Regions from separate parts of the Aneurinibacillus uraniidurans genome, predicted to be linked through region 2. Evidence: a T-box and tRNA genes for the amino acid it is inferred to sense, from the RefSeq annotation. Region 2 holds a T-box; the other holds one or more tRNA genes.
What was found. A T-box is a leader RNA that pairs with one kind of tRNA and senses whether it is charged. The one in region 2 lies ahead of PO771_RS03830 (valine--tRNA ligase), so its partner is inferred to be a tRNA-Val.
Positions count from the first base shown of each region.

Region 1: it encodes a tRNA-Val, which carries the amino acid that the T-box ahead of PO771_RS03830 (valine--tRNA ligase) is inferred to sense. The anticodon was not compared.

Region 1 covers NZ_CP116902.1:1,037,139-1,048,468, forward strand. The annotation lists gene PO771_RS05150 (Nif3-like dinuclear metal center hexameric protein) at 1-355, shown strand, start outside; gene PO771_RS05155 (C4-type zinc ribbon domain-containing protein) at 389-895, shown strand; gene PO771_RS05160 (acyl-ACP desaturase) at 1,051-1,953, shown strand; gene PO771_RS05165 (CapA family protein) at 2,025-3,215, shown strand; gene PO771_RS05170 (basic amino acid ABC transporter substrate-binding protein) at 3,317-4,099, shown strand; gene PO771_RS05175 (hypothetical protein) at 4,211-4,918, shown strand; gene PO771_RS05180 (TldD/PmbA family protein) at 4,952-6,253, opposite strand; gene PO771_RS05185 (TldD/PmbA family protein) at 6,250-7,635, opposite strand; partial or broken gene PO771_RS05190 (GIY-YIG nuclease family protein) at 7,722-7,952, shown strand; gene PO771_RS05195 (gamma-type small acid-soluble spore protein) at 8,022-8,213, shown strand; gene PO771_RS05200 (class I SAM-dependent methyltransferase) at 8,379-9,071, shown strand; gene PO771_RS05205 (hypothetical protein) at 9,090-9,638, shown strand; tRNA gene PO771_RS05210 (tRNA-Cys) at 9,743-9,817, shown strand; tRNA gene PO771_RS05215 (tRNA-Leu) at 9,826-9,908, shown strand; tRNA gene PO771_RS05220 (tRNA-Val) at 9,924-9,997, shown strand.
Region 2 covers NZ_CP116902.1:753,441-764,770, forward strand. The annotation lists gene hemB (porphobilinogen synthase) at 1-46, shown strand, start outside; gene hemL (glutamate-1-semialdehyde 2,1-aminomutase) at 68-1,357, shown strand; gene PO771_RS03805 (Cj0069 family protein) at 1,575-2,618, shown strand; gene PO771_RS03810 (LysM peptidoglycan-binding domain-containing protein) at 2,743-4,323, shown strand; gene PO771_RS03815 (aminoglycoside phosphotransferase/kinase family protein) at 4,343-5,317, shown strand; gene PO771_RS03820 (phosphotransferase) at 5,317-6,315, shown strand; gene PO771_RS03825 (hypothetical protein) at 6,339-6,524, opposite strand; T-box leader at 6,663-6,904, shown strand; gene PO771_RS03830 (valine--tRNA ligase) at 6,958-9,615, shown strand; gene PO771_RS03835 (bifunctional folylpolyglutamate synthase/dihydrofolate synthase) at 9,622-10,950, shown strand; gene murC (UDP-N-acetylmuramate--L-alanine ligase) at 10,943-11,330, shown strand, end outside.

The DNA.
Region 1 (11,330 bases), 280 kb from region 2:
ACTTAAAGCATTTGCTGAACAGGTGAAGAAAGCATTCGGCGTATCGGGTGCGCGTGTAGTAGGCGAGCTGGATCGCCCTGTACGTAAGGTAGCTGTTCTCGGCGGAGATGGAAACAGCTTTGTCTCGAAAGCGATGTTTCGTGGTGCAGATGTGCTTGTAACTGGCGATATTTATTATCATACGGCACATGATGCCATGGCAGGAGGTCTCTCGATTGTAGATCCCGGTCATAACGTGGAGAAGATTATGAAGCAGGGAGTACAGAAGGTGCTTGCAAAGCGCTTGCATGAAGACCGTCTGGATACAGAAGTCATTATATCTCGTGTAAACACAGATCCGTTCACGTTTATATAAGAGAAAGAAGAGGAGAGAAAAGAAATACCAATTATGGAAGAAGCACAATCATTGCTTATATGGGATCGAGTACGTCAAGAATGTAGTCAAATTAAAGAAAAGCTTACATCACTCAAAGCGGAAGAACGAGAGCTTATGGAGCGACGACGATCTGCCGAGCAGAAGCTCGAGGCTTTGGGTACACCTGCAGATGACGATATTGACGGTAAAATTAACCTTGCACTAGCACAGCAGGAACTTTGGCTTGTGAACAAAGATGAAGAGCGTTTTTTTGAGCGCCGTTTTACCGAAGAATCGGTCCTTAGGGAAAAGAAACGCGAGAAGGAAGCAGAAGCAGAACGGTACAAGGCCGTGCTGTCTACTGATACTCTGGCGTTGTATCACCGTATTAGTGATCTCATCTCGGATAATCCGGTTGTAGAAGTGCGCCGCCGTTCTTGCATGGGATGCTATCTGCCTTTATCTGCTGTACAGATGGAAGAGTGGGAACGTAAGCAAAGTTTGATTGTATGTGAGGAATGTGGGCGTATTCTCGTCTAGCATATAGGATGTAATCAAACGGAAAACATTTTTTCATACAAAAAGGCTGATATCTTTTTGCGACATGTTATAATGGCGGTACTATGCTTCATACAAATACATTGTGAATATAGAAGAAATAAGCATAAATTTTTTACGAGAAAAGAGGAGTCGCCTTGCTTTTAACAAGTCATTTAGACCATCGTTTGGAAAAAAAGTTCAAAGAGCTGTATGAGACCCATCTAGAGCGTTCGAAAGCGATCGACTGGAGCTACCATGAATTCTTGCCGTGGGATCAAGGGCAAGATTTTAAACGTGTCCCATACGAACCGGGACAGGGGAACCTAACAGAGGGGTTGCGCATCGCTGTCGAAACGGCACTGCTGACTGAAGTGAATCTGCCGTGGTTTACTAGCTACCTGAACGAAACGTTTCGTGGTTCCTTCAGCGTAATGCACGATTTTATCCATACATGGACAGCAGAAGAAGATCAGCACTCTAGTCTGCTGGAGACATATTTGCTGCTGACGCGCAATGGCGACCCGCGTACCATTCACCAGCTGCGTAAGCAGACCGTCGAACACGGCTGGGTTGACCATTTTACGACACCGTTGGAGACGCTTGCATATACAACATTGCAGGAGCTGGCTACAATGGTATTCTATAATAATGTAGCCCGTGTAGCACGAGAAGAGGACCCGATTCTGGCGACACTTCTGCGCCGTCTCTCTAAAGATGAGGTGCTGCACTATGCGTTTTATCGTGATGCGGTAAAAGCGCATCTTGAAGTAGATGAGAATTACGTCTATCATCTTGCTGGGGTTATGGTTAACTTCACGATGCCAGGCACTGTAATGCCAGATTACGATGAGCGGATGAATGTGATTGCCAAGGAAGCATACGGTCCGATTGAATATTTTGACCAGGTTTATGAAGTGCTGATGGAATACTGGGGAATTGAATCTCTCCGTCCAAGTGCACCAGAAGCAGAAGAAGCACGTCAGCGCATCATCACCCATTATGGTCGCTTAAAGCGGGTCTGCGCCCGTCTGCGTGCCGCAAAACAAAAAATTCGCTAAGCAAACAGCATGTTGTACAAGCCCGGAAGCGATTCCGGGCTTTTTCGTAGGGAAAAAAGGGGGAGGAAGAAATGAACAGTGAGATGACCGCTATTGTCGAGAAGATGCGAGAGTTCCGCTTGGATGCAGGGATTACACTGCAGGAGATTGAGCAAGGAACGGGCATCTCGATTCAGCGTTTGAAGCGGATTGAGCAAGGGACAAGCCCGCTCACAGTAGAAGAAATGGAGGCGCTTCTTTCCTTTTATCAACTGGATGCGAATGAAGTGCTCTCTTATGGAAGTTTGCAGGCGCAGAAGGTGCAGAAGCAGAGCCGCCTGACAAAAGGAGTAATCTGGGCTGCAATTTTTGTCGTAGCGGGATATGGAGGCTATCAAGGGTATCAAGTTGTTACAGCAGGGAAAAAGGCGGTAGCTGTTCCGGAGACTATTCCTGCTGTAGCAAAAGAAGAGAAAGTAAACGATCTGCTATCGTCCCAAAAAACGGGAGAGAAACCGACTGCTGAGCCGAAAAAAGCAGTTGCGACTAAAGAGCCCTCCCCTCTTTTTCGGCTAGCTGTCTCGGGTGACACGGCATATCGCAGTGCCTCGGTTCGTCCGGCAGCAGGCGCAGACTTTCATCTGATTCCGGTATACGGATTTACACCAGGTGGTGACATTCCGGCCTGGCTTGTACAAGCGGCGAAGAATGGGGCGGCGGGCATTGATGTGGCCAATAGTGATGTTTTGGCGGGCAAAGCACGTGAACAGGTAACAGCAGAAATAAAACGGCTGCGCAATCAGAATATCCCGGTACTTGGATATGGCACGCAGGCGGAGGCATTTGCCCCGTATATTCGTGAGAAAAATGGAACGAAGTATGGCATGCTTGCCTTCTCGCGCATCGTTCCTTCCGTGGATTGGAAAGCAGAAGCAGGACAAGCGGGGGTGGCAGATGCATATGGTACGCACATTTTGGATGATATTCGGCGTGCCAAAAAGCAGGCAGACGTAGTTGTCGTCAACATGTTTTGGGGAGCATCTGATAGTACGAAGCCTGAGCGCTACCAGAAAGATATGGCGCAGGAGCTTATTGATGCAGGTGCAGACGTCATTATTGGACATCGCGCGCAGGCTGTACAGCCATATGAAGTATATAAAGGGAAATATATTTTTTATAATATTGGTTCACAGCAAGTAGAGCTAGCATTCGAGGGAAAAGTGTTGAAAGAAGCAGCCTTCGTAACCGGCTCCAATAAAAAAATAATTACAATCCAGAAATAAAAGATAATTTATAAAATAAAATACATTGCTCTTTATGTATGAACTATGTATAATTATCACTATATATTAATAATTATACTGTTCGTAAAGGGGAAGTTAGTATGAAGATGTGGAAGAAAGCGAGTATTTTGTTCCTCGTTGTTGCAATGGGAGCATTGACTGCTGCATGCGGGAAAACAGGAGACGCCAAGCAGACTGCTGACGGTAAAAAAATTGTAGCGGTAACACATGCCGTGTTCCCGCCGTTTGAGTATATGAGTCCGGATGGCAAGCCGCAGGGCTTTGATGTGGATGTCATCAAGGCGATTGGGAAAGAAGTTGGGCTTGATGTTGATGTACAGGATGCAAGCTTTGATGGGGCACAAGAGCAAGTGAAAAATGGAAAAGCTCAGATTGCGATTGCTGCGATTACAATTAACGACAAGCGTAAGAAACAATTCGCTTTCTCTGATCCGTATTTTGAAGCGAAACAGCTGATTATGGTTCCAGAAGGCTCGCCTGTAAAATCGCTAAAAGATGTGAAAGACAAGCGTGTAGGTGTTCAACTATCTACAACAGGTGCGCTCATGGCAGAAGGAGTGCTTGGCAAGGGCAGTGCGAATTTGAAGCAGTTTGATGACCTTCCGTCTGCGATGGATGATTTGTACAATAAACGGATTGATGCTGTGATTGGTGATAATGTTCCGATGTTGACGCAGATGAAAAAGACAAACAAATCAGGTTTTGTAACGATTGAGGACCCATCTATGCCGAAGGAAAACTATGGGATCATGATGAATAAGAACGACAAAGAAATGGTTGCCAAAATCAACGAAGGATTGAAAAAGATTAAACAAAACGGCACATATGATGCGCTGTACCAAAAATACTTTAAGCAAAAATAAGCTGGAAATAGAGGAGAGAATCCATGGATTCTCTTTTTTTATTCCCAAATTCCTGTTATTCCTGCTACAATAAAGAATGTCCTATACAGGTAAAGGAGATTGACTTTGACTATGAGAAAAAAATGGACAATGGCGACGACCGCGTTGTTTGTCTCGATCAGTTTGTTAACGACCGGATGTAACACACGGGTCATGGAGCATGAGAACCAGGCGCTAAAAACGGAACTCGATACAGTTAAGAAACAATTGGATACTACCCGCCAGCAAGTAAAAACAGCGGAAGACGCGAAAGCGAAATTGGAAAAAGTAGCGGCACTCACGAAAAGTCCGGATGTAGATGAAACAACACTACCACAGCTTGCCTACATTCAGGCAGAGGCTGTGCAAACAGCATTTTATGGCGCATATGGCACGGGGATGCCGCAAGCTGCGTCGGATGTAGATTCTGTGCGAAAGCTTGCACTTAAGCAGTATCGTAATATGCTGGTGCCGATTGCTGTAGACGACTTTATTAACAGTGAGTCCAAACGTTTGCAGAGTGCCTGGACAAGCCGAACAGCAGCGGCTCCGGTACAAGATCGCTTAAAGCAAGTGTCGTTGAAGGAGAAACAGGACAAATCTGCTGTAGTAGAAGCAATCGTAACGCGAACACCGCTTTCGGCTACTCCGACTCCAGCTCCTACAGGCGATGTATTAATAACGATTACGATGGAAAAAACTCAATATGGATGGAAGCTGAGCTCTATGCAGACAGGTCCGGTTCCACCGGCTCAGCCTGCTGTAACGCCTGCTGATCCAACGCAAAATAAAAACTCTTGAACCATCAGGCTCAAGAGTTTTTTTCGTGAATGACTAGCTGGATACTGAAATCGCTGGAAATAAAATTGATGGTGCACCAAACTGGCTGTGGCCGCTTGGCATGGAGAACTCGAAGTCGTTCGCTTTTACTACGGGTTGACTAAACAGGTCAAAGAAATTGTGGGCGATCGTAATATCTTTGACTGGAGACGCGAGCTGGCCGTTCTCAATTCGATACCCTTGCGCTGCAAGCGAGAAATCCCCAGAGATCGCATTTGTGCCAGAATGAAGGCCCTGTACGTCGGTAATGTAGAGACCGCTGCCCATATCCGCAAACAGTGTCGCTAACTCTTGTGTGCCATTCGGAATTTGCAGGCGGTGCGGTGCGATTTGCACGGTGCCTTTGTAGCTGCGCAGTCCGTGTGCCGTCGGTGTCTGCTTCATCTCCGCTGCTGTTTTCAGGCTGTGCAAGTAGCTCTCGATCACACCATCACGCACGAGATACAAGGAACGAGTATCGACTCCTTCATCATCAAATAAAATGCGCTCATGGCCGGAATGTGGGTCATCGAGCAGATCCAATGAGCCGAAGAATTTCTCTCCGAGCATGCCTTCTAAGCGCGATGTACCTTGAAGGACATTGCGGGCTGAGAAAATGCTGCTATATACACCGAGCAGCGAACAGATGATGCGCCGGTCGAGCACAACTGGGTATGATCCGGTTGGTACAGCCTTGCCGCCGAGCTTACGGCGTGCCTTACCTGCCGCTTCTTCAATGAGAGAATCAAGCGATACGTGTCGCAAATCTCCAATGTAGTAGGAGCTGTCGGTTTCGACATCATCCCCACGTTTTACGATGACAGATAAATACGCCATGCTGTAGTTGGAACGAAACGATTTGTTTAATCCATACGTATTGGCGATGCGGCGCATACCGTCTCCTGAGCTGATCATCGCATAGCTGACATCCGATACGTCAGCTGCCTGCCGCGCTTTGCTCTCAAGTTCGAGAGCCAGTGCGATTTTTTCTTCTTCTGTTATGTCAGGTTGACTGTCATGCCAGCTGCCTTCCTGTTTTTCTGCGAGAAGCGGTTCTTGCTCATGAATAAGGGATGCATTGTCTTTAACCATATCGAGCAATGCTTCCAGCTCAGACGAATGAACACGTTCCGTATACGCATAGCCGGTACCGTCTTGATGCGTTCCGCGTACTCCAATACCTGCTGTATTGGTCTTTTTATACGACTCGATTTTGCCCTCGTATGCCTGAACGCTGAAGTTTGTTGATTCACTGGTCAGTACTTCGAGTTCTGCAATGTGTTTCTTCTGGGCTAGTGCAAATAATTGCTCAATCATTGGCTACCTCCTACTGTCAGCTGAGATACGCGCAGGGCAGGCTGCCCAACATTTACCGGGATAGAGCCGCTGACCGAGCCGCACATGCCCTGGCCTGGCAGGAAGTTATCGCCGACCATATCGACGTCGTACATCGTCTGACGCCCGTTTCCGATTAGGGTGGCCCCTTTAACCGGATAGGTCAGCTTGCCGTTTTCAATCATATAGCCCTCAAGCACGGCAAAGTTAAAATCGCCTGTTGTCGTATTCACGCTGCCTCCGCCCATCGTCTTGGCGTACAGGCCGTGTTCAGTCGAGGTAATCATATCCGCCAGCTTATCCGAGCCGGGGAGAATATACGTATTGGTCATGCGGGAGGTCGGAGCGTAGCGGTACGATTGGCGGCGTGCTGAGCCGGTTGGCGCCATATTCATCCGGCGTCCGTTCAATTTATCAACAAGATATCCTTTGAGAATACCGTTCTCGATCAGAACGTTGCGGTGACTGTGCGTACCTTCATCGTCGACATGAAGTGAGCCCCATTCATTTATAATGGTGCCATCATCTACTGCCGAGATTTTCGAGCTGACGACCTGCTGGCCGAGTTTGCCTGCATATGGGCCTTTGCCTTTAGCAACCGCTGTCGCCTCCATGCCGTGCCCGCATGCTTCATGAAAAATAACGCCGCCAAATCCATTATCGATTACAACAGGCATTTTACCGCCTGGGCAAGGTTTTGCTTCCAGCATGCGCACAGCGATGTCTGCCGCATCTTCGGCAAGAGCACGCAAGTCGATTTCGTTATAAAACTCAAATCCTTTTTGCGCGCCAGGTGCGATATAACCGCGCTGCTTCTGGTTATCTTCTGTCGCGATCGCTTCGACAAACAGCCTTGTTCGCACGCGCTTGTCTTCAGCCCATAATCCTTCTGAGTTGGCGATCAGGACATTTTGTGTTTCGTCAAAATAGCGTGTTTGCACTTGCGTGATCGCGGTATGGTACGCCATCGCGTGGTGGCTAACTTCCGCGAGCACGTCTCGCTTACGATAAATTGAAACAACACGCGGATCAATGAGCGCGATATGGCGGGGGACGATGAGCTCCTTTTGAAATGTGATTGTACGATTCGCCTGTGTGCCTTGCTTCGCAGCTAAGGACAAGCGGCGTGCTGTATCGATCAGGTGAGCCTCGTCTTCGTTGCTTGTATATGTGTACAAGTAATCAAAGCCATGAAAAATCCGAATTCCAATGCCGAAATCCTGGCCTGAGCGGGCTTTTTCGACCTCGCCTTTTACCATTGAGATGTTTTGCTCGATTCGATTCTCAACAAAAACTTCTGCAAAATCTCCTCCGTGCGAAAGCGCAGCTTGTAGAACACGCTCCACAGTACTTGGTGCTAGCATGACGATTCTCCCCTTTCTGTGCGAATATACTGGTAGTATTCTTATTTTATGATATGAAAAGGTTTTACGGAAGGATTTGTGGGAGGATGTATTACGTCTATATCGTACAATGTTGTGACGGAACGCTGTATACAGGTTCCACGAATGATGTCTATGCCCGTCTGCGCAAGCATAACGAAGGCAAGGGGGCAAAGTACACGCGGGGTCGCACCCCGGTAGTACTGGTGTATGTAGAAGAGTTGCCGGATAAAAGTACGGCGCTTAAGCGTGAATACGAAGTGAAAAAATATTCGCGAAAACAGAAAGAAAAATTGATCGCAGCCCATACAGAAAGTGCGGTTATTTTCGCAGGAAACGAGCATCTTAAGTACGGGGAGGTGATACAAATGGCTAAACGTTCTCCAGCAAACACAGACGTAAACCAGGTGCGTCAGCAAAACGCAGCTTCTCAGATGGGAAATTCTGAAACTGAGTTCGCAAGCGAAACAGATGTGCAAGCAGTGCGTCAGGCGAACCAGCAATCTGCTGCGAAAGCGCAGCAGAACAATCAGCAGAGCAATCAGAGCAACCAGTTCTAAGTTCTGCATGACAAACGAGATTCCGGGATATCCCGGGGTCTCGTTTTTTTATAGGTAAAAGTTATATCGATGATAATATCTATATATTTGGATTATGACCCATCTTTTATTATGATGGATGAAGATAGCGAAATGGTTCTATTTCACATAGTGGAGGGGTAGAAGGTGGAACATAAACGAGCGAATGTTATGGCGAAATTTGATGAAATAGCAAGCAAGTATGATGAGCAGCGGAAAAAGTTGATTCCGTGCTTTGATGATTTTTATAGCATTGCAGTCTCAGCTGCCAAGACAGCGAATGATTCTCCGAATATCCTGGATGTAGGGGCGGGTACAGGGCTTCTTTCTGATTTTGTAATGGAGAAATATCCGAAGGCATCCTTGACGCTTGTTGATATTTCTGAGAAAATGCTGGAAATGGCCCGAGTGCGATTTGAGAAGTATCCAAATGTGACATACATTGTGGATGATTATACGAAGCATGACTTTACTGAAAAATTTGATGTCGTGATTTCTTCCCTTTCGATTCATCATTTAACAGATATGGAGAAGAAAAATTTATATGAGCGTATTTTCTCGTTATTGAAGGCAGATGGCGTATTCGTAAATGCGGATCAAGTTTTGGGCAGTACATCGTACATTGATGAGCTTTACAAAACAGACTGGAAGCAAAAAGTAGAGAACAGCGGACTGGCGAGACAGGAAATTATGTCCGCTTATGAAAGAACGAAGCTGGATAAAATGTCAACGCTTGAAGAGCAGATTAGCTGGCTAAAAGAAGCTGGATTTTCGGATGTGGATTGCATGTATAAATATTTTAATTTTGTTGTTTTGTACGGCAGGAAATTAATTGATTAATAAGGAGCAAACATTGGGATGCCTGTAACGTCATTCGTCATAATCAGTTTTCTTGTAGTGGCCGTAAGTACGGTAGCACTGCTGATGAGAAATCCACTTGCTACGAAAGTAACTACCAGTAAAATAGCTGAAAAGTTGAAAGGGGCAGATTGGGTTCAAAATCACTGGAAAGCCGGATTATTTTTGTTCGGCATAAATGCCGGTCTTTTTTTCTTCACAGGCTTTCTGCTCTATTTGCTTATGTATTTTTTGGTTCCACTTTTCCACATTACCATTATGGTGGTGGCTGTAGTGGTAAGCCTTTTGTTTTGGAGTGTAGCTGGCGCATCGTGGAAGGGGACGAAAGGAAATCGGATTAAGGCTAGTGCGGTAGGAAGCAGCTTTTATGCATTGCTCGCTTTGGGATTTGTGTATATGCTGATGACCTTGCAGCCGGCTTATCCAGGTGAAGACACGTTTATGCGTGCGATTGGCGTAATGTTTGGGATCATTGTGGCCGTGACAGCGTTTGTCTCCTGCTTTCTGATTACCGGTTTTGCAGCTGGGAGAAAAACAAACAGCTTGTAGCGGCCTGCAGGTAGTATAGGTTAATAATTTTTAAAAACATTCTTGACTGAGCAGGCTGGCTGATATAAAATGAACCTTGTCGCTGAAATAAAAAACAGCATAAAGGGAGTATAGCCAAGTGGTAAGGCAAAGGTCTGCAAAACCTTTATTCCCCGGTTCAAATCCGGGTACTCCCTCCATACAGCCTGCGGTCGTGGTGGAATTGGCAGACACGCTATCTTGAGGGGGTAGTGATCTATGATCGTGCGAGTTCGAGTCTCGCCGACCGCATCCGTATTCATTTACGGACTCATAGCTCAGTTGGTTAGAGCGCTACGTTGACATCGTAGAGGTCGCTGGTTCGAATCCAGTTGAGTCCATCATATGCAGTAGAGATTAAAGCCTTATTTTATAAGGCTTTTTTTCATGTTTACAAATGTACACCTTTGCAAACAGAAATGGTAGCAGAGGGGCTTTGACTATGAAAACATTCGCTTATATTCGTGTATCCAGTAAAGATCAGAATCCAGACAGACAAAAGTATGGGATGTTGCAGCTAGGAATAAATGAACGTGACATATTCATGACAGAGAGAGTGGAAAAGACTTCAATCGCCAACAGTATCAAGCGTTGAAGCAGTGCCTGCGTGAGGGGGCCTGCTTTATACCAAGTCCATTGATCGATTCGGACGGAACAGTAAAGAGATAAAGCGAGAATGGGAGTACATCACACAGGATATTAAAGCCGACATAAAGGTTTTGGATATACCGCTACTGGACACGACACAGCACAAGGAATTGCGGTTGCGAAGGCACAAGGGAAACATCTGGGCAGACCACAAATGAACCTGGATATACTGAGCAAAGAACAGAGGGAAATGCTAGGACCCAATTATGAGAAATGGCAAAGCAAAGAGATAACCGCTGTCTAGTTTATGGACATGTTAGGGCTGAAAAAATACATTCTACAAAGTCGTGAAGGAATACGGACAGTCGTTGATATAACGGCTGTTTTTTAGTTGGAGAAAGGACGCGGATGCCATAACACATCATAACGGACACCTAGCAAGCCTATAGAACGTTCCGAATTTCTAAGTGTCTCGTTCTTCTATTGAAGTGTACAAGCCATTCTGTGAGACGCTAGATGAAATATAACTTTTATCTACAATAAAGGGTTGAGAAACCCTTATTTTTATTGGCTTTTTAAAGGGTTAATTCCGGAAAAGGGGGGTGTTTTACATTTTTTTAAATGTTTTTATTCCTGCTTATGCTCGAAGTACACCCGTTCCCGCAATCAACTCAAAAATTCCAACTGATTAAATTTCCTATAAATGGTATGATGGTAATTGGATGAAAGGATTGGTTTATTGTGTAAGGTGGTGTGTAGATGTTCAGAAAGAAGTGGCTATTATTTCTTTTCTTCCTTATTCCATTCACTTTTATAGGCATGTCCGCTGATTTCTATTTGGGGTCAGGAATTGGTTATTTTATTGTGTTGTGTGCATTTATAATAATAACCTTTTTTCAATCATCTATTAGAAATATGTTGCTTTTAAATTTCTTATCGTTTTTAAGTTCATTCGTATTTAATAGGTTCTTGCTTCAAGGTACAGAATCTTACTTTAAACCTTTTACATCAGGAACGTTAGTAGTTGTTGAATCATGTCTTTGGTTGATTCCCCAGCTCCTGATTTTTAGTATCAAAACGGTGAAG
Region 2 (11,330 bases):
GTATTCCGCAAAAGACGCGGCACGCTGGTTAAAAGAACAGAACTAGGAACGAACAGGAGGATGCGGCATGCATAAAGGATATGAAAAATCAGTAGCAAGCTTTGCGGAAGCGAAAAAATATATGCCAGGCGGTGTAAATAGCCCGGTACGTGCTTTTAAATCAGTTGGCATGAATCCGGTCTATATGGAGCGCGGTATGGGCTCTAAAATTTACGATGTGGACGGGAATGAATACATAGATTATGTTGGTTCCTGGGGACCACTTATTCTAGGTCATTGTCATCCAACTGTTCAGCAGGCATTGCAGGAAACACTTGCACACGGCGTAAGCTATGGGGCACCAACTGTGCTGGAGACAGAGATGGCTAAGCTTGTATGCGATATCGTACCATCTGTGGAAGTAGTTCGTATGGTGAACTCGGGAACAGAAGCGACGATGAGTGCGTTGCGTTTGGCACGCGGCTATACAGGACGCGATAAAATTATGAAATTTGAAGGCTGCTACCACGGTCATGGCGATAGCCTTTTGATTAAAGCAGGTTCTGGTGTTGCTACGCTTGGTTTGCCGGACAGCCCAGGTGTTCCATCATCCGTTGCAACGCATACGATTACGGTGCCGTATAATGATCTAGAAAGTGCTAAGCTAGCATTTGAAAAATTTGGTCATGAGCTGGCAGCGGTTATTGTTGAGCCGGTTGCGGGTAACATGGGGATCGTTCCTCCAGTTCCGGGCTTCCATGAAGGCTTGCGCGAGCTGACTACAGAATACGGTGCGCTGCTCATTTTTGATGAAGTAATGACAGGCTTCCGTGTTCATCGTGGCTGTGCGCAGTCACGTTTTGGTATTACACCGGATTTGACAACGATGGGGAAAGTAATCGGCGGCGGACTTCCGGTTGGAGCTTATGGTGGTAAGGAAGAAATTATGCGCCAGATTGCACCGGATGGTCCAGTCTATCAGGCAGGTACACTATCTGGTAATCCATTAGCGATGGCTGCCGGATTTGCTACGCTGACGGAACTTGGTAAGCCAGGTGTATACGAGAGACTTGAAGACATCGGGGCTCGCCTTGAAGAAGGATTTGCAGCTAATGCGAAAGAAGTAGGGATTCCGGTGCAGTTGAACCGCGTGGGCTCTATGCTCGGCGTGTTCTTTGCAGAGCAGCCGGTTGTAAATTATGAAACAGCCAAAGCATCTGATATGGACCGATTCGCAAAATACTTCCGTCTGATGATGGATCAAGGCATTTCTTTACCACCGTCTCAGTTCGAAGGAATGTTCCTTTCAACCGCTCATACGGACGAAGATATTGAGCGGACAATTGAAGCGAATTACAAGGCGCTCAAACAGTTGTAAATAGAATATGAATAAAAGGAGAGGGATGTATGCCCCCTCCTTTTTTACTACCCAAAAATTAGTATTGAATTATTTGTGAATTATTTCACTTCCCTATTTATTAATACTAGAAAGTATGGGAAGATAAAGAAAGAAATGCACACCTAGAAGTCTCTCATCTTGCTAGACTTCAATGCCTTCATACTTATCCAACACATTATAAAAGGGAGAGTTGCGAATGAAGAAACATGTTGTCTTTTTCGAAGTCGTAGGAGGAACGGATAAAGGACCGGATGGACACCGTGCCGATACAATGCCAATGGTGAAATCGCTTGAAGCGCGGGGCTGGACTGCTGAAGTAATTTTTTATTCCGATGAGCAAAAAGATGAGATTTTTGAACAGGTAGTCAAGTCAGCGGATGCGTATGTCAGCCGCATCAATCCAGGAAACTTAAAAAGCGAAGCAATGTATTTCCAGATGCTGCGTGACCTGTGCGAGAATGGTGTGAAAGGGATGCCGCATCCAGATGCAATGGTTGGATACGGTGCCAAAGATGCGCTTGTCAAACTGCGCGAAACACCGCTTGTACCGGAAGACACATATGCCTACTACGACATCGAATCCTTCAAGGAGAACTTCCCGAAGGCGCTTGTGAATGGTGAACGCGTTCTTAAGCAAAACCGGGGATCGACCGGGGAAGGAATTTGGCGCGTGCAGTTAGTTAGTGAGATTGGTGACGCTTCTGAAGTACCACTCACAGCAACCGTTCGCTGCACAGAAGCAAAAGACAACCATGTGGAAGAGCACGACCTTGCATCATTCATGACGTTCTGTGAGCAATATATTGTAGGAGATAATGGCATGCTGGTAGATATGCCATTCCTGCCGCGCATTAAGGAAGGCGAGATTCGCCTGTTGATGCTGAACAAGACACCGGTTAATGTTGTGCATAAGAAACCGGCTGATAGTGCAGATGCCTTCTCGGCGACACTGTTCTCTGGAGCACAGTATCGCTACGATGAGCCAGAAGATTGGGCAGATCTGGTTCATTCGTTCATGTCAACGCTGCCGATGATTACGGAGCGTTTGGGTGGATATGATCTGCCACTAATTTGGACAGCCGATTTTATTCTAGATACAGATGAGAATGGTAGCGATACGTATATTCTTGGTGAAATGAACTGTTCCTGCGTAGGTTTCACATCGCAGCTTTCTCTGAGTGAGAATGTAGCAGATGAGATCATTAGCATTTTGACGCAGACAGAAGCGGTGGAACAATAATCATATAAACAAAGGACATGGTGCAGGGTATTATCGCATCGTGTCCTTTTTTTCTTGTAATATCCACCTTTCCTTCTCTATATATTTTACAGAAAGCATTACGAGAAGGGAGGAAATACGTATCATGCAGAACAATCGCGAATCCGTTCTGGCATTTCCGGTACAGCATTCGATCTTTATTCCCCAGGATCAGAATGAGATCGAGCAGATCGATGAAATAGAATTAACGCCGCATATTCAGATTGAAGAAGTAGTGGATGAAGTCATTATTTCCGGGTATTTGAAGCTTGAAGGTACGTACGCAGGACGTCCACCTAAGTTCCCTGATATTCCCCAAAATGAGAGCGGCGTTCCACTGACGGGATACGTCGATTCTGTTGTGTTTAATCCATTTGCGATGGACCCGAATGATTTCCCATCAGAAAGCGAAACGACTCCGTTTGAACAGAAAATTCCGGTTCATATTCGGATTGCTCGCGATAAGATTAGCGCAATGGACGACTTATATGCCACGATTTCTGCATTTGATTATGAAATTCAATCTGCTAGAAAACTGATGATTACCGCTGAGCTTGCCCTAAACGGAATCAGACAGGTCATTACTCGACAGCCTAAAACCGAGACTGAAGCGATCCCGACATCGTTTGAGTATACGCTTCCGGTGCAGGATACAGAAGAGGAGAAGTCATGGGCGCAACAACAGGGCGAGATTGAAGAAGTTGCTTTAGAAGATGAGGCTGTTCCTGTACCAGAGATTGAGTTAGTAGCGGCAGAGGAATCAACTGAAGAGACGATAGAAGAACTACAAGTGGCGTCTGATCCAGACCCGGTCCTGCAGATGGAACCTGTTTCGGCGGAGATGATTCAGCCTCCCGTACAGGAAGAAGAGGAAGCAATAGAAGAGAAGCAGGAAATAGTGCCGGAGCCGATTTCGTTCACACCGCAACCAGCCCCTGAACCAATTCAGGAAACTGCCCTTGAGATAAAAGTAAATCCAGAACCTGATCGAGCAGAAGCTATTGCGGATGTATCGCCTGAATTAGTAAAAGAAGTAAAGCAGGAGCAGGATGAAGTCAAACCTGTGTCAGATAATAAAATAGCTGTGCAAAGAGAGGAAGAACAGGCACGTAAAGAAAAGGAAATAGGGGAGAAAAAGCCGGAGCCAGCGTCAAAAGTAGAGCCAGAGCCAAAAACGGAGCTAGAACCAAAAGCAGAGCGTGACCCAGAACTGAATGAAAATTCGGAGCGAGAAGTAGAGCGAGAGCCTGAGCCCGAACTTGAAGTTAATGAGGAGCCGGAGGAGGCAAAGGTATCGATTACGCTTAAAGGAACGAAGCGTGATCCGGTAACAGTGACAACGGGACTTTTATCATCCGTTGCAGAAGCTGCAGAAGCAGAAAAGCGTGCAGAGGAAGTGCAGGCGATTGAAAATGCAGCGAGTGAGCAGGAGATAGAGGTTCAGACAGCAGAAGAGAAAAAAGCCCGTGCTGTACGGGAAGATGCCCTGTACTTGACGAATTTCATGAACAAAACGGAAGAGACATTTACTCGCCTGAAGATGTGCATTGCACAGAAAGATGAGACGCTTGAAGAAATTGCCGAGCGTTACAGCATTACGGCCGCAGAAGTAGCGGAAGCGAATGGTCTGCATACGAATACTACTGTAGCCAGAGGGCAAGTGTTGTATATTCCTGTGCGAAGATAGCGTGGAAGGGGAGGGGAAGGTGAATCTGCATGCAGAAATTTTCCGCAGTCATCTCGAAGAATACCCCTTTACTATTGACGAAGTAAAACAGGCAGACGGCGGATGGTTAATTCAGACAGATAGGGGCTGTAAGGCGGTGCTTTACTGTCCAGATGAAAACTTGCTGCGCTGGTCACACAGCTGGCGCGAGCATCTTGTCCGGACAGGATTTCGTTCCGTTCAGCGGTACTTGGCCACCCGTTCTGGTGCGCACTGGATTACGGATAGCATTGGGTGCTGTGCACTATTTGACTGGTGGGAAGAAAAGGGAAGCTGGCTCGATGACCATCAGCTACGACAGGAAGGATATCGGATTATCGGGCAGGTTCTCGGGCAGATTCATGCGTTTTTTGATGAGAGGACGGTTTACTATCGTGGGCGCTACCGTAAAAAAGGAATGATCACAGCTACTCGCCTCCATAGTGCATCACGGAACATTCAGGCGGTGATCAATAAACTTGTCTCGGAGCCGTCTACAAAAGATATACGGTGGCTTATATATAACATTACACGCAGCAGCGAACGAGTACGGTGGGCAGAAGTGCTGTACAAAGAAAGCGGAGTAGAAGAAGAGGTTCTCCCGCTTTCGTTCGCTTTTGTGGATCTGTCCTCACTCGTGTACTGGGAAGGGGAATGGTACGTAACAGGACTGCACAATCCAGTGCTTGTACCGCGTCATGAGGACACCGTATCGTTGTTGGAGCAAATCATCATGTACGATGGGATGGAGAGCGTTGCGGTATTTCTCGATGCGTACTTTGCACAGCGTATGATGACGGAAGCGGAGTGGAATTACGTCGAGGCGCTGCTTGCGTATCCATATGCCGTGCTTGCGGCAATGGAAGAACCGTTTCAGCCAGACCTATACGAACGGGTACGAGATGCTCTTACGAAACAGGTACAGCGGGAGCAGTTGCTTGGTGAGATACATCGAAGGCATCAGGAGATGGGCTGATGGAGTGGATCCGTCATATTTTATATGAATATGATCTTACGTTGTCTGCCATAGAAGCGGAAGGGCATCATGTTTGGAAAGTGCAAACGAACCGGGGAATGTTTCGATTGAGTCGGCAAATGGAAGCGGAGGAACAGCTTGTCTTTACGAGTGGCTGGCTGCAGCGGTTGCGGCAGTCAGGTATTCGAAGTGTCATTCCATATAGCGTAACCAAGTATGGAGAATCAGTCGTTTCAAGCGCAGATAGCCGGTATATTTTACAGCCCTGGATACAGCCGGTCTGCTCTGTGCGGGATGTTTCTGGCTGGGAACGGCAGTTGATGCGTCAGCTTGGACGGATTCATCAGGCCAGCGCAGCTGCCGCTCGGGAGGCAGGTACGATTGGACTGACACCGTCTGTTGTCCAGAAGCGATGGCTAGACGGAATGAATGCTGTACGGGAGCTGGCTCATCAATATACCCGTCATCAGAAGGGGGGAGCGTTCGGCTTACTTGTATGCGAAAGTGAATCGTACGTGATTTCGCTGGTGGAACGAGCAGTTGAACGGCTGGGGCATACGATATCGAATCTGATAGCGGACGAAAAGCTTCCCCACGTGCTTTGCCATGGACGTTTGCGTTCTCACTATGTTCTGGTGGCGGGACAGGACCGGCGGCATTTATATCTCACAGGATTTGAGCGGGCGGGGTATGATGGGGCGGTGCGTGATCTGACCGTTTGTGTGCGGCATTGTGGAGACGATGTGGATTGGAACGTACGACTTGGTCGTCGCTGGTTGGCTGCGTATGAAGCAGAACGACAGCTATCAGAGGCAGAACGACAGCTTCTTTCCTGTTATTTATTGTATCCAGAACCGATGATGAGGGCGGCGAAAAGCTGTCTGGATACAGCGAAAGTGGGTCGCTCAGAAATGGGGAGATGGATGCACATATGGCGCAGGCATCTTCCTCGCCTGTTTGCTATGCAGCAGTTTGCCTTCGAAATTATAGAGAAGTAGGCCGCTCCTCGTCGGGATGCGGCCTATAGCCAGTCAAGCAGCACCGCGGCATATAGTAAAGAAAGAAGCGCAAGCAGAACGACGTCGACAGAAGTGGGAAGAATCACAGTGCGCACGAATTGAAATACGATGAACGGTACGAGCAGCTGCAGGGCGCCAAAGCGGATTTTGAGGTACCAGGGGTGACAGCGCCAGCGGCCTTTCCACATGAGGACACCTTCTTTCAGAGGAGCTAGTTAGTTTTAATATACGCAGCAACCCAGGAAGAGTGCATAAAACCGCAAGGCGTGTATTGACTATTTCTAGACGAACTGGGTACAATGGATAATGCATGTAAAGTGAATACGCAGCAGGTGTTGAAAGGGAAGAGTATATCATGATGCCATACCAGAGAGCGGACCAAAGGTGGAAGGCCGCATGGATGTAATGATAGAAGGTAGCCCTGGAGCCGTGTGCCCGAACGATTCGAGTAGGGCATACCGGGTTTTACCCGTTATCGTGATGGAAGAGAGTTCGCACGCTCGCCTATGTACAGGTGTTGTGTGAACTAACAAAGGTGGTACCGCGAGATACGCTCCTCGTCCTTTGCAGGATGAGGGGCTTTTTTATTTTTAGAAAGAAGAAGCAGGAGGTTATGTATAGATGTCAAATGAGCAAAACGAATTGCAAATGCCAACTAAATATGAGCCGAAACAGACGGAAGCAAAATGGTATCCGTACTGGCGCGACAATGGCTATTTCAAAGCGGAACGCAATCCAGAGAAAAAGCCATTCACCATCGTAATCCCGCCGCCAAATGTTACGGGGAATCTACATATCGGCCATGCGCTGAATAACACATTACAAGACATTATGATTCGCTTCAAGCGCATGCAAGGCTATGATGCGCTCTGGCTGCCTGGGATGGACCATGCCGGAATCGCAACACAGGCACGTGTAGAAGGAAAACTGCGCGAAGAAGGCATCAGCCGTCATGATCTTGGTCGTGAGAAATTCGTGGAGAAAGTATGGGATTGGAAAGAACATTACGCGAGTATCATCCGCGAGCAGTGGACCAAAATGGGGCTGTCGCTTGATTACAGCCGCGAGCGTTTTACGCTTGATGAAGGACTGTCTCGTGCAGTGCGTGAAGTGTTCATTCGCCTGTATGAAAAAGGTTTAATCTACCGCGGTAAATACATTATCAACTGGGATCCGGCTACTCGCACAGCGCTCTCAGACATTGAAGTAGAATACAAAGATGTACAGGGTGCGCTCTATCACCTGCGCTATCCGCTTGTAGATGGAAGTGGGTATATCGAAGTCGCAACAACTCGTCCAGAAACAATGCTTGGCGATACGGCTGTTGCGGTGCATCCAGAAGATGAACGCTATCAAAATCTGATCGGCAAAAAAGTTGTCGTACCGTTCGTTGGACGCGAAATTCCAATTGTAGCAGACGACTATGTCGACCGCGAATTCGGAAGCGGTGCCGTAAAAATCACGCCAGCCCACGACCCGAACGACTTCGAGCTTGGTCTGCGTCACGACCTGCCGCAAATTCTTGTCATGGATGAATCCGGCAAAATGAACGAAAATGCGGGCACATATCAAGGACAGGACCGCTTCGAGTGTCGCAAAAACATCGTGCGTGACATGCAGGAGCAGGGTATTTTGTTCAAAATCGAAGAGCACATGCATTCGGTTGGTCACAGTGAGCGCAGCGGCGCGGTTGTCGAGCCGTATCTGTCTACTCAGTGGTTCGTAAAAATGGGGCCGTTGGCAGAACGGGCGATTGAAGCACAGAAGTCCCAAACAGGTGTGCAGTTCGTACCAGATCGTTTCGAAAAAATTTACCTGCACTGGATTGAGAACGTACGTGACTGGTGTATTTCACGTCAGCTCTGGTGGGGCCATCGTATCCCGGCATGGTACTGCGAATGCGGCGAGATGACCGTATCAAGCGAAGACATTACTGAATGTCCAAAATGCGGCAGTAAGCATTTGACGCAAGATACAGACGTACTGGATACATGGTTTAGCTCCGCGCTTTGGCCGTTCTCGACACTTGGCTGGCCGGATGCAACGGAAGACATGAAACATTTCTATCCGACCGATGTGCTTGTAACCGGGTATGATATTATTTATTTCTGGGTTGCCCGCATGATCTTTACTGCGCTTGAATTTACGGACCAGAAACCGTTCGAACATGTACTGATTACAGGTCTCGTACGCGATGCAGAAGGACGTAAAATGTCTAAGTCGCTTGGAAACGGGGTTGACCCGATGGAAGTAATTGAGCAGTATGGTGCGGATGCAATGCGCTACATGCTCGCCACAGGCTGCACACCGGGGAATGACCAGCGCTTCCGCTGGGAACGTGTAGAAGCTTCCCGTAACTTTGCAAACAAAATTTGGAATGCCTCCCGTTTTGCTCTGATGAACATGGAAGGCTTCACATATGACGAAATCGACATTACGCAAAACCTCGGCATTGCAGACAAATGGATTTTGCATCGCCTGAACGAAACAATCAAAGATACAACGCGCCTGCTAGATACGTTTGAATACGGCGAAGTAGGTCGAGTACTGTACAACTTCGTTTGGGACGAGCTGTGTGACTGGTACATCGAGGTAGCAAAACTGCCGTTGTACGGTGAAGATGAAGCAGCGAAGAAAACAACTCGTTCTGTTCTGGCGTACGTGCTGGATCGTACGATGCGTTTATTGCATCCATTCATGCCGTTTATTACTGAGGAAATCTGGCAGCACCTGCCGCATCAAGGAGAGAGTCTAATCGTAGCCGAATGGCCGCAAGCAGACACTGCACTTGAGAATGAAGAAGCAGTGAAGCAGATGGAACTCCTCATGGGCATCATTCGCAGCGTGCGCAACATCCGTGCGGAAGTCAATGTGCCGATGAGCAAAAAAATTGAGCTGATTGTTAAGGCAAACGATGCTGAAACATTGGCACATCTCGAAAGCGGTAAGCCGTATATCGAGCGTTTCTGTAATCCGGAAGTGCTGACGATTGGTACGGATATTACAGCGCCAGACAAAGCGATGTCTGCGGTTGTAACAGGGGCGGAGTTGTATTTGCCGCTTGCAGGTCTGATCGATATCGAGCAAGAAATCGCTCGTCTGGAAAAAGAATTAAAAGCACTAAACGCGGAAGTAGAACGTGTACAGAAGAAACTGTCAAATCAAGGCTTCGTAGCAAAAGCACCGGCTCAAGTAATCGAGCAGGAGCGGGCGAAAGAAGCGGATTACCTGGACAAGCAGGCAAAAGTAGCGGCTCGTATCCAGGAACTCAGAGGGTGATCGAACGTGGAACAGCATGAGCTGCAAGAGGCGCTGTCCTGGCTTGGCGGACTGGAGCGATTCTCCATCCGCCCGGGCCTTGAACGTATGGAATATTTAATGGAGGCGCTCGGGCATCCCGAGCGTCGCCTTAAGTTTGTTCATATTGCAGGCACGAATGGCAAAGGATCAACAGCGGCATTTCTCGATGCGATCCTGCGAGAAGCAGGGCAGGATACGGGAATGTTTACGTCCCCTTATATTGAAACGTTTCACTCGCGTATTCGCTACAATGGAACCCCTATTAAAACGGAAGAATTGCTTGAGTTAATAGAGCGGATTCGTCCGATTGTAGAAGAGATGCGCAATCATGAAGTAGGGACACCGACGGAATTCGAAGTCGTGACCGCACTAGCATTGCTTTATTTTGCAACCGTTACGTATCCTGATATTGTGATCTGGGAGACCGGGCTTGGCGGACGACTGGATTCAACGAATATTGTTCATCCACTGGCTTCGATTATTACGAACGTCGGACTGGATCATATGAATATACTAGGTGAAACTAGAGCGGACATTGCCCGAGAAAAAGCCGGTATCATTAAAAGCGGTGTTCCAGTTATTATGGGACGTATGCACCCGGATGCTCTCGCTGTGTTAGAAGAGACAGCGCAGGCAAAAAAAGCCACGATGTATCGTGCAGGTCGCGAGTATACAGCGGAACGCCAACTGGCAGAAGGAAGAGAACACCTAACCTTCACGGGTCCATTCGGTCGTCTTGAGAATAGTGAGCTTGGCCTGTACGGGGCCCATCAGACTGACAATGCTGCTGCAGCACTGATGACCATTCAAGTGCTGCGCAGCTACTATGCGCTGTATGTAGATGATGAACATATGCGAAACGGCCTGGCTCGTGCCAAATGGCCAGGACGCTTTGAACGTATCGCAGAAAAACCTGACATGATTTTTGACGGGGCGCATAATGTAGATGGAATAAAAGCATTAAAACAGACCTTGGATGATTACTATCCGGGACAGCGGATTCGACTTGTATTCTCAGCGCTTGGTGATAAGGAATACGCACAGATGGTAGCCGAACTAGCACCGGCCTGCGCTGAAGTATGGGTGGCACGTACCGCTCATCCACGGGCAGCGGAACCGGAGAAAATTGCTGCTGTATTCCAGCAGGTGATACCAGAAATTCCGGTGCATGTATATGAGAACGGCACAGAAGCGTGGGAAGCGGCTTGCACCAATGCTGGGCCGGAGGATGTCATTCTGGTAGCGGGCTCGCTTTATTTTATTTCAGATGTACGGAACGGATGGAAACAAACTAGGAAAGCTGGTGATGAATAAGATGAACACACAGGATAGACAGCAGGAATCGACGAAACGCGAACACGTTCATTTTATCGGCATTGGCGGGTATGGAATGAGTGCCATCGCCCGAGTGATGCTGGATATGGGGTACCATGTAACAGGCTCGGACGTGGCACGCAAAGAACTAACAGATAAGCTGCAAAAAAAAGGAGCACACGTATTTATTGGACACCAGGCGGAGAACGTTGCCAATGCGGATATCGTTGTGTACTCGACTGATATTCCGAAAGACAACGTGGAGCTTACAACGGCGAAAGAGCAAGGGATTACACTGATTCACCGCTCGCAAATGCTTGGTCGTCTGTTGAATGAGAAAAAAGGGATCGCCGTTGCGGGTGCACACGGGAAAACAACAA